Regions from separate parts of the Halomonas halophila genome, predicted to be linked through region 2. Evidence: riboswitches for the same ligand, from Rfam matches in the RefSeq annotation. Region 2 holds a riboswitch; each other region holds the start of a gene.
The links. Region 2 has a riboswitch for thiamine pyrophosphate ahead of thiM (hydroxyethylthiazole kinase). Riboswitches for the same ligand answer to the same signal wherever they lie in the genome.
Positions count from the first base shown of each region.

Region 1: another riboswitch for thiamine pyrophosphate. It lies ahead of thiC (phosphomethylpyrimidine synthase ThiC); the one in region 2 lies ahead of thiM (hydroxyethylthiazole kinase).
Region 3: another riboswitch for thiamine pyrophosphate. It lies ahead of QWG60_RS02855 (SLC5/6 family protein); the one in region 2 lies ahead of thiM (hydroxyethylthiazole kinase).

Region 1 is NZ_CP129121.1:1,213,528-1,220,157, reverse strand. It holds gene QWG60_RS05510 (DUF4870 family protein) at 1-217, shown strand, start outside; gene QWG60_RS05505 (lysophospholipid acyltransferase family protein) at 221-1,150, shown strand; gene tenA (thiaminase II) at 1,478-2,146, shown strand; TPP riboswitch at 2,453-2,572, shown strand; gene thiC (phosphomethylpyrimidine synthase ThiC) at 2,649-4,538, shown strand; gene QWG60_RS05490 (heavy metal translocating P-type ATPase) at 4,610-6,630, opposite strand, start outside.
Region 2 is NZ_CP129121.1:178,307-184,936, forward strand. It holds gene QWG60_RS00765 (DMT family transporter) at 1-814, shown strand, start outside; gene thiE (thiamine phosphate synthase) at 772-1,443, opposite strand; gene thiM (hydroxyethylthiazole kinase) at 1,433-2,251, opposite strand; TPP riboswitch at 2,284-2,386, opposite strand; gene QWG60_RS00780 (hypothetical protein) at 2,435-2,725, opposite strand; gene QWG60_RS00785 (ATP-binding protein) at 2,836-4,197, opposite strand; gene QWG60_RS00790 (response regulator transcription factor) at 4,194-4,889, opposite strand; gene QWG60_RS00795 (SDR family oxidoreductase) at 4,961-5,779, opposite strand; gene QWG60_RS00800 (TenA family transcriptional regulator) at 5,766-6,458, opposite strand; gene QWG60_RS00805 (AMP-binding protein) at 6,463-6,630, opposite strand, start outside.
Region 3 is NZ_CP129121.1:616,735-623,364, reverse strand. It holds gene QWG60_RS02870 (XRE family transcriptional regulator) at 1-215, shown strand, start outside; gene QWG60_RS02865 (hypothetical protein) at 308-979, shown strand; gene ilvD (dihydroxy-acid dehydratase) at 1,055-2,743, opposite strand; gene QWG60_RS02855 (SLC5/6 family protein) at 2,813-4,201, opposite strand; TPP riboswitch at 4,191-4,303, opposite strand; gene QWG60_RS02850 (hypothetical protein) at 4,416-5,093, shown strand; gene QWG60_RS02845 (hypothetical protein) at 5,219-5,968, opposite strand; gene QWG60_RS02840 (YbaY family lipoprotein) at 6,177-6,527, opposite strand.

The sequences.
Region 1 (6,630 bases), 1.0 Mb from region 2:
GGGCCCGGCCTGGCTCGACGAGCACTACCGCTACCAGATCCGCACCTTCTGGATCGGCCTCGTCTATGCCGCCCTGGCCTCGCTGCTGACCCTGGTCGTGATCGGCTTCCCGCTGCTGATCGCGCTGGCGGTGTGGATGATCATCCGCTGCGTCAAGGGCTTCAAGGGCCTGCAGGAGAAGCGCGCCCCCGACAACGTCGATACCTGGCTGATCTGATCCATGGCCGACACGCAACACACCCAGGGGCGCTTTCAGGCGCGGCTGATCGCCGGCCTGTGGCGCGCCCTCGCCAACTGGCGGCCGGCCTCACTGTGGCGCCTGGCGCGCATGACCGGCCCGCTGGTGCAGCTCGGCAGCCGGCGCGAGCGCCGGGTGACCCGCATCAACCTGGCCCAGGCCTATCCCGACCGCCCCGAGGCCGAGCGCCGCCGCCTGGCGCGGCGCAGCCTGGTCCACTCCAGCGCCACCATGCTCGAGCTGGGCCTGGCCTGGATGGGCGAGCCGGACCGGGTCGAGGCCAGCATTCTCGAGGTCCACGGCCGCGAGCTGCTCGACGAGGCCCGCGCCGAGGGGCGAGGCGTCATCGTGCTGGCACCCCACTTCGGCAACTGGGAGGTGCTCAACTTCTGGCTGTCCGGGCACTTCCCCTTCACCGCCATGTACGAGCCGCCCAAGCTCGCTCCGCTGGACCCGATCATCCGCGGCGGCCGCGAGCGGCGCGGGGCCGAGCTGGTGCCGACCAATCCGCGCGGCGTGGCGGCGCTGCTCAAGGCGCTCAAGCGCGGCGAGACGGTGGGCATCCTGCCGGACCAGACGCCGAGCTGGGGCAGCGGCGTGTTCGCGCCCTTCTTCGGCCGCCAGGCCTATACCGCCACCCTGCTGCCCAAGCTGGTGGCCCGCACCGAGGCCCGGGTCGTCACCGGCGTGGCCAAGCGCGTTCGCGGCCGCGGCTTCGCGCTGCACTTCCTGGCCGCCGACGAGCGCGTCTACTCGAGCGACGAGACCACCTCGGCCGCCGGCGTGAATGCCTGCGTGGAGGCCGCCATCGCCCTGGATCCGGTCCAGTACCAGTGGGAATACAAGCGCTATCGCAAGACCCCCGAGGAACTCGAGGGCCGCGCCGACTGGAAGCGCTTCCGCGTCTACTGAGTGCCTGACCACGCCATTGGAAGTCGTTTCCAGACCGGGCTATGGCAACTGCCCGCCAAGCTGCTAGACTCGGCCCATTCGCTTGACGGGGTGCCGGTGGAACCGGCTGAGATGGCGCAGGTTCGTGCTCGACACGTTCGAGACAGAGCCCAGCGCTGGTCCCGTGGAACCTGATCCGGGTGGGTGTGGCACGCGCCGCACGTGAACCGGCGTAGGGAATCAGGCGGCGGGCCGGCGCGCCCTCCTTGTGTCCCGGCTCTCCCTCACCGCCTCCGCTACGCCCGTGCGCACCCTCCGGCATCCGCTCTCATCGGAATCGGAGGCAAGATGGGCCGTCGCTTCAGTGATCTCACCGCCGCCTGCCAGGCCGACTGGCGCGCCTACACCGAGCACGACTTCGTCCGCGCCCTGGGCGCCGGCACGCTCGAGGCGGACGCCTTCCGCCACTACCTGCAGCAGGACTACCTGTTCCTGATCCACTTCGCCCGCGCCTACGCCCTGGCCGCCTACAAGAGCCGCGACCTCGACGAGCTGCGCCAGGCCTTCGACGGCCTGAAGACCATCCTCGACGTCGAACTGGACCTGCACCGCGGCTTCTGTCGCGACTGGGGCATCACCGAAGACGACCTGGCGGCGCTGCCCGAGGCCCGCGCTACCCTGGCCTACACCCGCTTCGTGCTCGACGCCGGCAGCCGCGGCGACCTGCTCGACCTGCGCGTGGCGCTGGCCCCCTGCCTGGTGGGCTACGGCGAGATCGCCAACTGGCTCGAGGCGCAGCCGTTCACCGTGCGCGGCGACGCCAACCCCTATGACGCCTGGATCGCCATGTATCAGGGCGACGACTTCCAGCGGGCGATGCACGCCGAGATCGCCTGGCTGGACGCGCGCCTGGCCGAGGTGACGCCGGCGCGCTTCGACCAGCTGGCGCGGCTGTTCCGCGACGCTACCCGGCTGGAGATCGACTTCTGGCAGATGGGGCTGGATCGCGCGGACTGAGCTCCACCTCCTTGACTGCCGAGCTTTTCCGGCGACAAGACCACGCGAGGCGCTGTGAACCCATCCCTGGGCGCTAACTTTTGCCCTGCGGCACTCTCGCATCCTGCTCCGTTTGCAGGACCAGTGCTGGCCATCCATGGCCAGCCCGTTCGGCGAGGATCGCCTCACCCATGGCAAAAACCCTCGCTTTGTCTTGCCCCCGGCGCTCGGCTAGCACCGCGCCAGCTCGGCCCCTGGCCCACGATAGAAAAAAAGTAGGTAGGAAGAAGAAAGGCAATGACACGGCCCGCCCAGCGGCGGGCACCACCACGCTTGACGGGGTGCCGTTGAAGACGGCTGAGATCATGCGGCGCGAGGCGCCGGAGCATGGATCCCGTTGAACCTGAACTGGCTAGGACCAGCGTAGGGATCAAGCGACACGCGGCGGCGCCTCGGCGTCGGCCGCCCCTGTCCTCCCCGACGGTCCTCCCTGACGAACCACTCAAGCCAAGGGAGCACGACCATGAGCAAGACCATCCATTTCCTCAACGAGAACGCCCGCGTCGACGCCGCCGCCGTGGCCCCGCTGGCCGGCTCGCGCAAGGTCTTCGTCGAAGGCTCGCGACCCGATATCCGCGTGCCCTTCCGCGAGATCGGCCTGTCACCAACCCGCACCTCCGGCGCAGATGAAGAAAACCCGCCGCTGCTGGTCTACGACACCTCCGGCCCCTACACCGACCCCGAGGCCGACATCGACCTGCGCCGCGGCCTGCCCGAGCTGCGCCGCGACTGGATCGAGGCCCGCGACGACACCGAGTTCCTCGACGGCCCGACCTCGGAGTACGGCCGCCGCCGCGCCAACGACCCCATGCTGGCCCCACTGCGCTTCGAGCTGACCCGCACGCCCCGCCGGGCCAAGGAAGGGAAGAACGTCACCCAGCTGCACTATGCGCGCCAGGGCATCGTCACCCCCGAGATGGAATTCATCGCCATTCGGGAAAACCAGAAGCGCCAGACGATGGGCACCGAAGAGGTCGAGCGCATCCTCGGCCACCAGCACCCGGGCGAGGCCTTCGGCGCCCGCCTGCCCGAGGAGATCACCCCCGAGTTCGTGCGCGACGAGGTGGCCGCCGGCCGCGCCATCATCCCCAACAACATCAACCACCCGGAATCCGAGCCGATGATCATCGGCCGCAACTTCCTGGTGAAGATCAACGGCAACCTCGGCAACTCGGCGGTCACCTCGTCCATCGAGGACGAGGTCGACAAGATGACCTGGGGTATCCGCTGGGGCGCCGACACCATCATGGACCTGTCCACCGGGCAGAACATCCACGAGACCCGCGAGTGGATCATCCGCAACGCCCCGGTGCCGATCGGCACCGTGCCCATCTATCAGGCGCTGGAGAAGGTCAACGGCGTGGCCGAGGACCTGACCTGGGAGGTGTTCCGCGACACCCTGATCGAGCAGGCCGAACAGGGCGTCGACTACTTCACCATCCACGCCGGCGTGCTGCTGCGCTACGTGCCGCTCACCGCTAGACGCACCACCGGCATCGTCTCCCGCGGCGGCTCGATCATGGCCAAGTGGTGCCTCTACCACCACCGCGAAAGCTTCCTCTACGAGCACTTCGAGGAGATCTGCGAGATCTGCAAGCGCTACGACGTCGCCTTCTCGCTGGGCGACGGCCTGCGCCCGGGCTCGGTGGCCGACGCCAACGACGAGGCCCAGTTCGCCGAGCTCGAGACCCTGGGCGAGCTGACCCGCATCGCCTGGGAGCACGACGTCCAGGTGATGATCGAGGGCCCCGGTCACGTGCCGATGCACCTGATCAAGGAGAACATGGACAAGCAGCTCCGCGAGTGCGACGAGGCGCCCTTCTACACCCTCGGGCCGCTGACCACCGACATCGCGCCGGGCTACGACCACATCACCTCCGGCATCGGCGCGGCGATGATCGGCTGGTACGGCTGCGCCATGCTCTGCTACGTGACCCCCAAGGAGCACCTGGGCCTGCCCAACAAGGACGACGTCAAGACCGGCATCATCACCTACAAGATCGCCGCGCATGCTGCTGATCTCGCGAAGGGTCACCCGGCCGCCCAGCGCCGTGACAATGCCCTGTCGAAGGCACGCTTCGAGTTCCGCTGGGAGGACCAGTTCAACCTCGGCCTCGACCCGGACACCGCCCGCGAGTACCACGACGAGACCCTGCCCAAGGACTCGGCCAAGGTGGCCCACTTCTGCTCCATGTGCGGGCCCAAGTTCTGCTCGATGAAGATCAGCCAGGAGGTTCGCGACTACGCGGCCGACAACGGCCTCGAAGGCGACCGCGCCGCGGTGGAGCGCGGCATGGCCGAACAGGCCGAGAAGTTCCGCGACCAGGGCGCCGAGCTGTACAAGGAGGTCTGACCTCCCGCCTTGATGCAGAACGCCGCGCCGGCTGCATGCCGGCGCGGCGTTTTTCATGCGGCCAGACGGGTTCAGTTTGCCGCGGGCACGGGAGCAACGGCCTCGTTGTCTTCCGTCGAGTCACGCCCGCCCGGCGCGAAGCGCAGCAGCCGCAGGGCGTTGAGCGTGACCAGCACGGTGGCGCCGGTGTCGGCCAGGATCGCCAGCCACAGCCCGGTGATGCCGAGCACGGTGGTGACCAGGAACAGCCCCTTGAGCCCCAGGGCGATGGCGATGTTCTGGCGGATGTTGGCCATGGTCGCCCGCGCCAGCCGGATCAGCGCCGCCGCGTCGCCCACCCGGTTGCGCAGCAGCGCGCCGTCGGCGGTCTCCAGCGCCACGTCGGTCCCCGAGCCCATGGCCACGCCCACCTGGGCGCTGGCCAGCGCCGGGGCGTCGTTGATGCCGTCACCGATCATCATCGTCCGCTCATGGCCGGCCAGCTCACGGATCGCCTCGACCTTGCCCTCCGGCATAAGCCCGGCGCGACGCTCGATGCCGAGGCGCCCGGCGATGGCCGCGGCGGTGCGATCGTTGTCGCCGGTCAGCATCACCGAGCGCACGCCCAGCGCCGACAGCGCCTGCACGCCGGCCTCGGCATCGGGCCGCGGCTCGTCACGCAGGGCGATGGCCCCCAGCGCCACGCCGTCCTCGACCGCCACGATCACCGTCTTGCCCTCGGCCTCGAGTTCCTCGATTCGCGCGGCCAGCGCCTTGGCCAGCGTGCCGCGATCGGCCACGTGGCGCGGCGCGCCGACGAAGGCCCGGCGGCCCTCGATCAGCGCCTCGACGCCCTGCCCCGGCACCGCCCGGGCCTCGCTGACCCTTGAGGCCGCGACCTGCTGCGCCTCCGCATGGGCGACCACCGCCTGCGCCAGCGGATGGCTGGCGTCGCGCTCCAGGCCCGCGGCCAGGGCGATCAAGTCCTGCACGGCCACGGCGTCGCTTGCCGGCACCACATCGGTCACCCGCGGCCGGCCCTCGGTCAGGGTGCCGGTCTTGTCGAAGGCGACCGCCTCGGTGCGGGCGGCGGCTTCGATCACCGCACCGCCCTTGAGCAACAGCCCGTGCCGGGCGCCGCTGGAGAGCGACGAGGCGATCGATGCCGGCACCGAGATCACCAGCGCGCAGGGGCAACCGATCAGCAGCAGCGCCAGGGCGCGATAGGTCCACTCGCCCCATTCGCCGCCCAACGCCAGCGGCGGCACCACGGCCACCAGCACCGCCAGGCCGACCACCGCCGGCATGTAGACGCGGCTGAAGCGGTCGATGAAGCGCTCGGTGGGCGCCCGCGCCTCCTGGGCTTCCTCCACCAGCCGGATGATGCGTGCGATGGTGTTGTCCTCGGGCGGCCGGGCCACGCGCAGCCGCAGCACGCCGTCATGGTTGATCGAGCCGGCGAACACCTCGTCGCCCTCGCCCCGGTCCCGCGGCACCGACTCGCCGGTCACCGGCGACTCATCGATCGACGAGCGGCCCTCGAGGATGGTGGCGTCGGCGGGGATGCGGTCGCCGGGGCGCACCACCACCACCTGGCCGACCGCCAGATGTGCCGCATCCACCGTGCGCGTCTCGCCGGGGGCGACTTCCAGGCGTGCCTCGCGTGGCACCCGATCGGCCAGCGCGCGGATGCCCGAGCGGGCCCGGTCCGCGGCCACGCCCTCGAGGATCTCGCCGATAGCGAACAGCAGCACCACCATGGCCGCCTCCTCGGCGGCGCCGATGATCAGCGCACCGCCGGCGGCCAGGGTCATCAGCATCTCGATGGTGAACGGCATGCCGACCCGCGCCGCACTCACCGCACGGCGAGCGACCGGCGCCAGTCCGATCAGGCAGGCCGCCAGGAAGGCCCAGTGGGCGATCTCCGCACCGACGGTGAAGCGCAGCAGCGTGGCCACGCCGAGCGCCACCCCGGTGGCCAGCACCAGCCGCCCCTTGGCGGTGGCATGCCAGCGCCGGGGCGAGGCGTCATCACCCCGACGGAAATGATCGGCATGATCGCGCCCGGCACAGCAGCCGGCGCCCGAAGGCGCCTCGGCATCGTCCTGCGCCG
Region 2 (6,630 bases):
CGATGCCCTCACCAAGTGGCTGGGCGCGGTGCATTCGCCGCTGCAGATCATCTTCTTCCGCACCCTGGTGTCGCTGCCGCTGATCGTGCTGATCGCGCGCTTCAATGGCGGCCTGCGCACCCTCGGCACGCGGCGTCCGGGTGTGCACCTGCTGCGCGGCCTGATCTTCACCGCCACCATGATCACCTTCATGTGGGGGCTGGTGCTGCTGCCGCTGGCCACCGCCACGGCGATCGCCTTCGCCGCGCCGCTGTTCGTGACGCTGCTGTCGGTGCCCTTGCTCGGCGAGCGGGTCGACCGTCCGACCTGGCTGGCCACGCTGCTCGGCTTCGTCGGGGTGCTGGTGGTGGTGCGGCCCGGGGCGGCCGGTTTCCAGCCCGCCATGCTGGTGGTGGTCGCCGCGGCGCTGTTCTATGCCCTGACCATGATCACCGCGCGCCGCTACGGCGAAGGGGAGCACCTCTGGGCCATGGTCTTCTACACCACCCTGGTGCCCTGCCTGGCCGCCTCCCTGACCCTGCCCTGGGTCTGGCAGGCCCCGGCGCCGCTGCACTGGCTGGGCTTCCTGGGCGCTGGCGTGCTCGGCGTCGGCGCCATGGTGGGCCTGACCCAGGCCTTCCGCTACGCCCCGGCGGCCATTGCCGCGCCCTTCGACTACACGGCACTGCTGTGGGCGACCCTGCTGGGCTGGGGCTTCTGGGGCGAGATGCCCGACCCCTGGGTGTTCGCCGGCGGCAGCCTGATCATCGCCAGCGGCCTGGCCATCGCCTATCAGGAGCGGCGCGTCGCGCTGAACCGGCGGCCTTCCCTGTGACGCAGGTCGCGTCGGCGACCCGGCGGGAAGGCGCGGGCGGCGGCCTCCGGGTCCGGGGTGCCGCAGATCGCCGAGACCACCGCCAGGCCGCCGGCACCGGCGCGGCGCACCGCCTCGACGTGCTCGACCTTGAGCCCGCCGATCGCCACCGTGGGCAGCGGGCTGGCGGCGGCCAGCGCCGCCAGGCCGTCGACGCCCAGCGGCGCGGCATGGTCCTGCTTGGTGGCCGTGGCGAACACCGGGCCGAGGCCCAGGTAGTCGAGGCGCCCGGCGTCCAGCCGTGCCAGCTGTTCGTGGGTCTGCACCGAGAGGCCGAGGATGGCGTCCGGGCCCAGCGCGGCACGGGCATCGGCGACCTCGCCGTCGTCCTGGCCGATGTGCAGGCCGTCGGCCCGACTGGCCAGCGCGACCTCGAGGCGGTCGTTGATGATCAACGGCACGCCGCTGCCGGCCAGGGCAGCCTTCAGGCGCCGGGCCAGCGGGATCATCTCGGCGTCGGCGGCGTGCTTGTCGCGCAGCTGGACGACGCTGACGCCGCCGCGCACCGCGGCCCGTACGGTCTGCTCCACGCCGAGGGCGGCGCACAGCTCGGGGTCGGTGACCAGGTAGAGGGACAGATCAAGGCGCATCGGTGAGCTCCAGGTGGATACGGTCGGCCAGCGGCGTAGCGAGGGTGTCGGGATCGAGGGCATAGAGGGCGTCGAGGAAGGCCACGGCGAAGCTGCCGGGGCCGGCGGCGGTCTCGGCGGCGATCTCCCCGGCCGCGGCGTAGGCGGTCAGCGCCGCCACCGTGGCCTCGAACGGATCCTCGGCGCCGGCCAGGAAGGCGCCGACCACGCCGGTCAGGGCGCAGCCCATGGTGGTGACGCGAGGCATCAGCGCATGGCCGCCGCAGACCCGCGTCAGGCGTCGGCCGTCGGTGACCAGGTCGACCTCGCCGGTGACCGCCACCACGGTGGCATGCTCGCGGGCCAGCGCCACGGCGGCGCGCTCGGCGCTGTCGGCGCTGTCGGTGCTGTCCACGCCGCGCCCGCCGCCGCCCTGTCGGGCCAGCGCCAGGATCTCCGAGGCGTTGCCGCGGATCGCGGTCGGCCCCAGCGCCAGCAGCCGGGCGCCGGCCTGGCGACGAAAGCGGGTGGCGCCCACCGCCACCGGGTCGAGCACCCAGGGCGTGTCGGCGTCATTGGCGGCGCGGGCGGCGTCGTCCATGGCGTCGAGCCAGTGGGGCGAGAGGGTGCCGATGTTCAGCGTCAGGGCGGTGGCCAGGCCGGCGAACTCGGCGGCCTCCTCGCGGGCGTGGACCATGGCGGGCGAGGCGCCCAGCGCCAGCAGCGCGTTGGCCATGAAGTTCATCGCCACGTGGTTGGTGATGTTGTGAACCAGCGGGGTGGTGCGGCGCACGCGCGCCAGATGCGGCGCGGGATCGAGGGAATGCATCGGGCCTCCTGGCGACGGGAGGCGCGGCCACCGAGGGAGCCGGCACGACTCCCTCCGCCGGCATTATCCGGGTCAGGTAGTGAGGGTGCCTCTCAGCCGCGGCGGATCATCGCCCCGGCGCCCCTGTCGTCGGGCCTCACTATCGCCCTTCGTCCGATGCATGTAAAGCCGGCGGGCGTCGCCTCAGGCGGCCAGCTGGAGCACGGCCAGGGTCAGCAGGCTGGCCTGGGAGACGCTCTGGAGATCGGCGCTCATGCCGTTGCCTTCCTCCTCGGGTTCGAGGCGCATCGCCGCGTTCAGGGGGCGAAGCAGCAAGGCGGCGCCGGCGGCCAGGGCGACCAACGCCAGCGGCAGGCTACCCACGCCCCAGGGGCTGATCAGCCATTCGACGACGAGCAGCAGCACGCCGCCCAGGGCCAGCCACAGGGGGCGGCGCAGGGCGGCGTCGAGAGAGGTCGGGGGCATGGCGTGCATGTCGATGTCTCCTTTCCGGTTGTCGTTGGGCTATTCAGCCCACCACCGTAACGGCGTTGGCTTAAAGTCGGCTTACACCAACGCTAAGGGAGCGACATGACGATGCCGTGTCAGGCGCGGGGCAGCCGCACGCTCACGCGCAGCCCGCCGCCGGGGGCGTCGCCCAGCGTCAGGCGGCCGCCGTGGCGCTGTACCAGACGGTCGACGATGGACAGTCCGAGGCCGGCCCCGGCTCCCGCACCGCCGCGGTGGAAGCGCGCCAGCGCCTGCTGGCGGCCGTCCTCGGGGATGCCGGGACCGCTGTCGTCCACCCGCAGCACCAGCACTCGCTCTTCCGCCGTCAGTGCCACGTCGATGCGGCTGCCGGCGGGGGAGTGACGGATGGCGTTGCCGACCAGGTTCTTGATCAGGGTGGTGACGGCGCCGGGCTCGGTGGTCAGCGCCCAGTCGGCCGCCTCGTCGGCCTCCAAGTGCAGGCTCTGGTCGTGGTCGGTGGCCAGCGGCATCAGCTCGGCCAGCGACTCGCGCACCTCGTGCAGCAGGTCGATGCGCTGATCCGGGGCGCCTTCCTGCTCCGGGTCCAGGCGTGCCAGGGTCAGCAGCTGGCCGACCAGCCGGGTGGCGCGGGCCAGGCCGTCGCGCAACAGGGTCAGCGCCTCGCGCCGATCCGCCGGATCCTCGGTGGCCAGGGCGTTCTGGGCGTGCAGGTCGAGCACCGTCAGCGGGGTGCGCAGCTCGTGGGCGGCATCGGCGATGAAGCGCTTCTCGCGGGCCCGCAGGGTGCGGATCCGCGCCAGCAGGCCGTTGAGGGCGCCGACGATGGTGGCCAGCTCGCGGGGCAGTGGGTCGTCGGGCAGCGGGTTCAGGCGCTGGGGGTCGCGGGCTTCGATCTGGGCGGCCAGCCGTGACAGCGGCCGCAGCCCCCAGCCGATCGCCCACCACAGCAGTACCGCCAGTGCCGGCAGGCCCACGAGGTCCGGTACCAGGGTGCGCAGGGCGATGCCCCGGACCAGCTCGCCGCGCACGTCGCCGCGCTCGCCGACCAGCACCCGCAGGTCGTCGCCGCCGAGGACGAAGACGCGCCACTCGCGTCCGTCCAGGGTCGCGTCGCCGTAGCCGGCACGACGCTCGGTGAACGGCGCGGTCGGCGCGCCGGCGGAGCGCAGCAGCAGCCGCTCGTCGCGCCAGACCTGGAAGGCCACCTCGCCCTCGTAGCGGTGGCCGCCGTCGGTGCCCGGCGTGTTGCGGCGCAGGGCGTCGTCGAGGCTCGCCAGCAGCGCCTCGCGCCGGGCCTCGGGCAGCGGCGTGCGCACCAGGCCTTCCAGCAGCCGGGCCTGCTGGGCCAGGCGGGCGTCGAACAGCGCCGCCACTTCGCGGGCGGCGTCGCGATAGCTGGTCACGCCGATCGCCAGCATGCACAGCGCGACCACCAGCAGCGCGATGCCCAGGGTGCGGCGGCGGATGGAGCTCATGGGATCCTGTTTCCGGGTGCCTCGTCCGCCGGGGCCTTGTCCATGATGTAGCCGATGCCGCGCAGGGTGCGGATCAACTCCGGGGCCAGCTTCTTGCGCAGGTGGTGAACGTGGACCTCGATGGCGTTGCTCTCCACGTCCTCGTCCCAGCCGTAGAGCAGGCGGGCCAGGGTGTCGCGGGTGAAGGCGTGGCCCGGGTGGCTGAGGAATTCCTGCAGCAGGGTGAACTCGCGGCGCGACAGCGTGACCGGCTGGCCCTGGTAGGTGACGCGGCGGTTCTCCGGGTCGAGCACCACGCCGCGGTGGCGCAGCTCGCTGCTGACCAGGCCCTGGCTACGGCGCAGCAGGGCGCGCAGCCGTGCCTTGAGCTCGTCGACCTCGAAGGGTTTGGTCAGGTAGTCGTCGGCCCCGGCATCCAGGCCCTGGATGCGCTGCTCGATGCCGTCGCGGGCGGTCAGCACCAGCACCGGCACGCGATGGCCGCCGCGGCGCAGCCGCGTGAGCAGGTCGATGCCGTCGAGCCGGGGCAGGCCCAGGTCGAGGATGACGGCATCGAAGGGCTCCTCGTCGCGCAGGGCGTTGAGGGCCTCGATACCGTCGCCGAGGATGTCGACGGTGTAGTGCTCGGGTTTCAGCGCCAGGCGAATGCCCGACGCCAGGCTGGGATCGTCTTCCACCAGCAGTATGCGCATGGGCCTTCCTTGTCGGTGCTCCGGTCATGCCGATACTCGCCTCGAAGGCCGCGCCTGTCGACCCTGGCGGCTCAGGGTGGCGGGGTGATGAAGCGGCGGATGGTGGGCAGCTGGCGGCGCAGGGCGCGATCGATCAGCCCCGGCCACAGAGCGTTGAGCCGGGCGAAGATCGGCTCGGCGCGGCCCAGCCGGGTCTCCTTGCGACCGCGTTCGATGGCGCGGCGGATCTGGACGGCCACTGTTTCCGGGGCGTCCATGGCGTTGCCCAGCGCCCGGTTCATCTCCTCCATGGCCGGGGCGTTCATGGCGGTGCGGGTGGCCCGCGGGGCGATGTAGTGCACCGCGATCGGCGAGTCCGACAGTTCGCGGCGCAGCGCCTGGGTGAAGCCGTAGAGCGCGAACTTGGTGGCGCAGTAGGCGGCCTGGCCGGGATAGCCGATATGGCCGAAGGCCGAGCCGACGTTGACCACCAGGCCCTGCTCGGCGCGGCACAGCCGGGGCAGCAGGGCGCGGGTCAGCTGCAGGGTGGCGGTCAGGTTGACCGTCACCAGGCGCTCGATGGCCTCGTCGTCGGCGTCCTTGAACAGCTCGGCGCGGTTGGCGCCGGCGGCGTTGATCAGCATGGTGCACTCCAGCCGTTCGGCGGCCGCCACCAGCCGGGCGCGATCCTCGGCGCGAGTGAGGTCGGCGGCCTGGGCCGTGATCTGGCCGGGATACAGGCGGCACAGCCGCTCCAGGGCCTCGGCGTCGCGGCCGGTGACCAGCAGCTGGGCGCCGGCGGCGGCGAGTTCGTCGACCAGCGCCTGGCCGATGCCGCCGCTGGCGCCGGTGATCAGCACCCGCTGGCCGGGCCAGCCCTGGGTGAGATAGTGCGGTTCAGACCAGCGCATCGGTCAGCCCCCGGGCGGCTTCGCCCCCCGTGCAGCGGGCGGTGACGCCCCGGAACATGGCGCCGTAGAGGCGATAGACCATGCGCGCACCTTCGATCACCGCGTTCAGATCGTCCTCCTCCAGGCTGTCGATCAGCGTCTCGAAGAAGGCCAGGTGGCCGATATCGAGGCTGCCGTGGGAGCTCAGGTAGCGCACGGCGTTGTCGGGCAGACCGAGGCGCGCCTGGAGCTGTTCGGCGGCGCGGGTGGCCACCGCGGTGCTGGTGCCCTCGAGCACCTGGACCATGCCGAAGAAGACCACCGGATTGCCGTGCTCGATCCGGTCGCGCACGTAGGCCACCATCAGCGTCGTGGCCGGGTCGGGCGAGGCGGCGGCCGCCGCCTCGGGGTCGCCGCCGGCGGCGCGGATGTCGTCGAGGATCCACTGCTCGTGGCCGTATTCCTCCTCGACGTACTCCACCAGGGCGCCGCGCAGCCAGCCCAGCCGGTCGGGCAGGCGGGCGCCGCAGGCCATCATCAGCGGCACCGTGAAGCGCACGTGGTGGTAGGCCTGGCCGAGGAAGGCCAGGTACTCGTCGCGCCCGACCTCGCCCTGCATGGCGCGGGTCATCATGGGCGTGTCGAGCAGCCATTCGCGCTCGGCGCGGGTGGCGTCCTGCAGGCGTTGATAGGCACTCATGGGGTCACTCCTCGGTGGTCGTGATGGGGCGGACTCGATAGGTCGGCCGCGATGCGTCGGTCGTGGTGACATTCGCGCCGGGGCGGGTCGGCCAGTCCCGGTAGGCGGCCAGGATGGCCGCGCGGCGCAGGCGGCCGTTGGCCGTCAGCTGGTCGTTGTGGGGGGTAAAGGG
Region 3 (6,630 bases), 440 kb from region 2:
TCGACGTCAGGGACCTGGAACAACGTACGCGCCTCATGCGCATCATCACTCGGCTGATCGCCGTATCGGATCTCGGCAACCGCGAGATCGCCCGTCGCGCGGGCCTGCCGATGCAGAAGATCAGCGACCTTCTCGCCGGACGCCTGGAGCAGCTCACCCTCGACGAGCTACAGGCACTGCGCAGCACCATCGACCACGAACTCACGCCGCCCTAGCCGTCAGGCGACCCGCTCGCCCGCGCACTGGGCCCGGGCCGGTCTCGCCGGCCCTTCCACCTCATGGATTCGAGAGATCAGGGAGAATCCCGATGCGCCACCTCGTGACCGGCCTGCTGCTGGCCGCCTCGCTGCCCGCCCTGGCCGATGGCCAGGCCACCCTCGAGAGCCGCTCCGACCAGGGCACCGCCACCATGGAAGTCCGCTGGGCGGGCGATGACCTGCGCATGGACTTCCCCCGGCAGGCCCAGGCGGGCTTCATGCTGCTCAAGGACGGCAACGGCTACATGGTCACCCGGATGCAGGGCCAGACCCTGGTCATGGACATGGCCCGCCTCAAGCAGATGGCCGAGAGCATGGGCGGCGATCAGGCCATGGCCGGCGTGACCAGCCAGCAGGCCGACTCGGTCGAACGGCTCGAGGCCACCGGCGAACGCGAGATCATCGCCGGCCTGGAGGGCGAGGTCTATGCGCTGACGTGGACCGACAAGGCCGGCAACGCCCATGACGACACCCTGGTGCTGAGCGACGACGATCAGGTACGTGAGCTGATGCGTGCCTTCCACGCCTATCAACGCACCATGACCGGCGAATCCGACCCGATCGCCTCGGCGCTGGAGGAAGAGGGGCTCGGCATGCTGCGCTTCGGCGACCGCTTCCGCATCGCCTCGCTGTCCGACGAGGCCCCAGCGGCAAGCGCCTTCGAGCTGCCCGAGGACGCCATGAGCATGGAAGACATGATGAACCAGGCGCTCTCCCAGTAAGCCGACGGCCGCAGGGCACGCCCTGCCCGAAAGCACGAACGGCGCCGTCGCGTCTCGGGGCCCTGCCGGGGCGAGCTAGTCGGGGCGGTCGGTCACCGCCCCGGTCGAGGCGGAGCTGACCATCCGCGCGTACTTGGCCAGTACCCCGCGGGTGTAGCGCGGCGCCGGCCGCTGCCAGGCGGCATGGCGTCGTTCGAGTTCCTCGACGGTGAGCGCGACATCGAGGGTGTCGGCCTCGGCATCGATGGTGATGGTGTCGCCATCCTCGAGCAGCGCCAGGGGGCCGCCGTCGAAGGCCTCCGGCGTCACGTGGCCGACCACGAAGCCGTGACTGCCGCCGGAGAAGCGGCCGTCGGTGATCAGCGCCACCTCGCTGCCGAGTCCGCGCCCCATGATCGCCGAGGTCGGGGTCAGCATCTCGCGCATGCCGGGCCCGCCGCGGGGCCCCTCGTAGCGGATCACCACCACGTCGCCGGCCACCACGCTGCCGTCGTTGATGCGCGCCTGGGCCTCCTCCTCGGAGCCGAACACCCGGGCCCGGCCGGAGAAGCGCGTGCCCTCCTTGCCGGTGATCTTGGCCACCGCGCCCTCCGGGGCCAGGTTGCCGTGCAGCACGCGCAGGTGGCTCTGGGCCTTCAGCGGCGCCTCGAGGGGCGCGATGATCGCCTGCCCCTCGGGGTAAGGCACGACCTCGGCCAGGTTCTCGGCCAGGGTGGCGCCGGTCACGGTCAGGCAGTCGCCATGCAGCAGCCCGGCGTCGAGCAGGGTCTTCATCAGCGGCTGGATGCCGCCGATCTCGACCAGCTCGCTCATCATGTACTGGCCGCTGGGCCGCAGGTCGGCGAGCACCGGCACCCGCTTGCCGATCGCCGTGAAGTCGTCGAGGGAAAGCGACACGCCGATGGCGTCGGCCATGGCGATCAGGTGCAGCACCGCATTGGTGGAGCCGCCCAGGGCGATCACCACGGTGATGGCGTTCTCGAAGGCCTCGCGGGTCATGATGTCCGAGGGCGTGATGTCGCGCTCGAGCAGGGTCAGCACCGCCTCCCCCGCCGCCCGGCTGTCGTCGCGCTTGGTCTGGGACACGGCGTTCTGCGCCGAGCTGCCGGGCAGGCTCATGCCCAGCGCCTCGATGGCCGAGGCCATGGTGTTGGCGGTGTACATGCCGCCGCAGGCACCGGGCCCGGGAATCGCCGTCTCCTCGATCCGCTTGACGTCGATGAGGTCGAGATCGCCGCGGCTGTGGGCGCCCATGGCCTCGAACACCGAGACGATGTCGGTGTGCCCCTCGCCGGGCAGGATGGTGCCGCCGTAGACGAAGACGCTGGGCCGGTCGAGCCGCGCCAGGCCGATCAGGCAGCCGGGCATGTTCTTGTCGCAGCCGCCGATGGCCACCAGGCCATCGAAGCCCTCGCAGCCGGCCACCGTCTCGATGGAATCGGCGATCACCTCCCGCGACACCAGTGAATACTTCATGCCCTCGGTGCCGTTGGCGATGCCGTCGGAGATGGTGATGGTGTTGAAGATCACGCCCTTGCCGCCGGCCGCATCGGCACCAGCGCTGGCCTGCTCGGCGAGCTCGCCGATGTGGCTGTTGCAGGGCGTGACGCGGCTCCAGGTGGACGCAATGCCCACCTGGGGCCTGGTGAAGTCGGCGTCGTTGAAGCCCACCGCGCGCAGCATGGCGCGGCTGGCCGACTTGCCGACGCCGTCCACCACCGGGGCGGAATGGCGGCGGCGGGGATCCTGTGGCGTGTCACTCATGGCGCGGCTCCTCCGTCAGGTCGGGATGACCTTCAGAGGGTGGCCGTCATCCGCCGGCCTGGCAACCGTTCAGGCCGTACGCCGCACCGCGGCCGGGCGCCACCAGGCCACCAGCAGCGCCACCGCGCTGGAGGCCAGAAGCGCACCGAGGAAGGGCGGCAGGGTCGGCACCCCGCCGGGAAAGCTCGCCGCCAGCAGGCCATCGAGGGCACTGCCCGAGGCGACCCACCCCGGCAGCACCGCGCCCGCCAGCCCGGCGAGACCGCCGGCCAGCGCCGCCATGGCGCTCATCCGCGCCCACAGCCCCAGCAGCACCGGCACCACGATGGCCGCGCACAGCAGATCGGCGATCAGGAACAGTCGCAGCACCGAGAGCCCCTGCAGGGCGATCGCCACCACCGGCACCATCAGCGCCACGGTGACCCACCGCGCCGCCCTGAGCGACAGGCCGCGACGGCCGCTGCCGGCCACCACCAGCGAGGCGATGCCGTTCTGCAGGGTATCGACGCTGGAGGCCACCAGGGTCACCGCCAGCACCAGCGCCGGCAGCGCCAGCCAGCCCGGCGCCTCGGCGAGCAGCGCGAAGAACGGGATCGGCGGCTCGCCCAGCGACACGCCCGCCATGGCGGCCAGCATGCCGAGGCCGCCGACCACCGCCACCACCAGCACGGTGATGCCGCCGCCCAGCCAGGCGCCGCGCCCCAGCGCCCGGTCGTCCCGGGCCGCCCACACCCGCTGCCAGTAGCCCTGATGGAAGAGGTTGGCCGCGGTCACCGCGATCACCAGCGTCAGCGCCACGGACAGGGCATCCGCGGCGGGGATCGACGGCAGCGCGGCCTCGGCCGGCAGCTCGGGCAACCGGGCCAGCGCCACGCCGCCCACCACCCCCAGCAGGGCCAGCAGCAGCCAGGCCTGCCAGCGGTCGGTGGCCAGGCTCGCACGCAGCCCGCCCAGCGCGGTGTAGAGCAGGGTCGCCACCGCCACGCCGACCACCACCAGCGCCACCGGGACGTCCGACAGCAGCCCGGTGATGGCGCCGATGGCGGTCAGCTCGGCGGCCAGGAAGCAGCCCATGTACAGCACCGAGACCAGCGCCACCCAGCGGCGGATGCCGGCGCCGAAACAGGCCTCGGCGTACTCGCCGATGCTGCGCCCCTCCGGCAGGCGACGGCGGATGGCCGGGCCGAAGGCGCCGAGCACGATGAACGGCAGCGCCGAGCCGATGGCATAGCCGGCCAGACCCAGCGGGCCGACGAAGGCGCCGATCTCGGGCGGCGCGAAGAGGATCCAGGCCCCCATGCCGGAGGCCAGGAAGGAGAGCCCCAGGGTCGGGGCCGACTGGGAGTTGCGGGCGGTAACGTAGTCGTCGAGCGGGCCGTCGGCCCGGCGGGCACGCAGGCCCAGAACGGTGAAACACAAAAGCGCCGCGCCAAGCACGGCTGACGTCAGATAAGGCATGTCGCACTTCCTCCGCCGGTGTGAACCGGATCAGGTTCCAGGGTCAGCGACGCACGCTCTCTCAGCCCCGCCGATGCCGGCGAGACTCCCCTGGCGACAGTGAATGGATTGTAGTGGCGATCCTCAAGACAGGGCCAAAATGGCCGATATCCGGATTGCCACGCCAGCATGACACATCCTTCCCGCCATTCGAACAACCAGCCCGGACCCCGCCATGCCGTTTACCGAAGCCAAGGAACACGCCCCCGGTTGCCTGCACCAGATCTTCGCCGAGCCCTACGCCGCCTTCGACAACGGCGTCCCCGAGCGCCAGCTGCACCTGCGCATCGCCCTCCAGGCGCTGCTGGAGGCGCCGATGCGCGAAGGGCGACTGACGCTCAGGGTGATCCACGGCTGGGAGAACGGCGGCTGCGCCCCCGAAGACCTGCGACATGGCGACCATGCGCTGGGCAAGACGGCCGACCTGCGTGCGATCGCCGAGCGCTACCAGCAGGCGCTGGACCGTCTCGCCCCGCTGCCGGGCGAGGCCGACAGCCTGCTCGCCGAGCCGCTGGCCAGTGCCATCGCCGGCGCCGAGGCCGACGGCCTCGAGGTCGACTCAGAGACTCGAGACAACCCGGCCCGCTGGCCGGCGTTTCCCCGCGGCCTGTCGCTGTATACCTTCTTCAAGGTCTATCACCGCCTGACCTACGGCGAGGACGAGGCCTACCGCTCGATCCGCTGCAATACGCCCGAGGGCAGCCGCGAGATCCACGAATTCCATCTGGAGGAAGGCGAATTCGCCATCGTTCGCCCCGCCGCCGACGAACCCGGCGAGTGCGTGCTGGTGCTGCACGTGGGCCAGCTGGAACCGCTGAGCGAGCTGCTGGAGATGGCCCATATCCGCCCCTAGGCGATACCGGAGCGGGGCCTCAGGAGGAGGCAGAAGCTTCCATGGAAGGGGCCAGGATCGCCTGAGACGTCATTGATCTTTAGCGCTTCGGAGGCGACCAGCGGCCCCCTACTCACCGCTGCCGTTCAAGGCAACAGCAGCTTCGCGGTGAGGTTGAGGGTGTCCGAGGCGCTCACCCCCTCGTCGTAGAAGTTGTGCTCATAGCTGGCCGTGAACTGCACCGGATACTCCTGAATCCTCACCAGCTTGTTGAGCGCAACGCCCAGGGGCAGGCTCACCCAATCATGCTGCTCCCAGTCATAGGTGATCGACATGTCGGAGGCCCCCGCCGACCAACCATTCCCGAGGCTGTAGTTCACGATCGGCTGCACGATCGAGATATTCACGTCGCGGTAGTCGTCGTCTCCCGCCACCGTGAACACGTTCTGGTTGAACAGCCCCCATATCCCCCAGGGTTGGCTGGCCACGAAGCCCACGGCGGGACCGAGGCCCCATTTCTCGGCGCTCAGGCCGTCTTCCCCGGTCGGCAACAGCGCTACCGCACCCACGCCGAATCGCCCCCATGACCGGTCGAAGGTCACCAGGTCGAAGAGTGTCATGTCGGACCAGCCGCTCGAGTCATTCGGCGAGTCGGTCACGTAAGGCGCGGTGAGCCGGAAGATGTTGCTGGAGTCGCCCAGCGAGAACGGAATGGCGGCGCGGAACTGCATGCGGTTTCCGTCCTCGTCGTCGAGGTTGTGGTACCGGTACGTGTAGAAGTCCTGCAGCTGGAAGGCCATGACGGAGGCCGTCGGATCATTGGCTTCCGAGCCCAGGCCATCTTGCTGAGCGCTGGCTATCCCCGGGTAAAACATGGCAAAGAAGGTGGCGATCATCAGTGCATTTCGTGCAAGCATCCGTGGCTCCCTGGTCTCCGGTTTTCTTTCCCCATGCCCGGATAGGCATGCCCACAGCAGGCAGGCACGTTTCATGTCCGCAGACGTGGCACCCGTGATGCCCCACGGATGGCTCGCTGGCGCACCTGCAGAGCCAAAGCCGAAGGAAACTCGCGAGGGGGGAAATCTCCCTCGGCCCCAGCAACGCTTACTGCCGCGAGACCCTGATGCGCACGGGGTCGGCCGCCTCGCCGGCGAAGGGATCAACGTGCTCCGTACTGGTGAACAGTAGCTCACCGTCGTGAACGATCCGTGCCCGCAGTCCGTAAGTCATGCGCTCGTCGATGGCCTGAGGATCATAGACCAGCCGGAACGGATAAGGGGGCTGGGCGCCCTCGACGGTGTAGGTGTAATCGGTGAGCACGGTGGCGGGCGCATCCGCGCGCGACTGATCCTCGAGCGTCACGATGACCTCGGCTCCCGGGGGCAGCGCCATGCGCTCGCGATACCACACCTCGCCGCTGATGACCCGCATCAGGGAGTTGTCCGGCTGCTGCATCGACGACTCCCCCGCCCTCTGTGGCTGACTGCATGCCGCCAGCAACAGGACGAGAGTGCCAATCATCCAGGGACCGGTCACTGCCGCGATTCCGTTTTTCGAT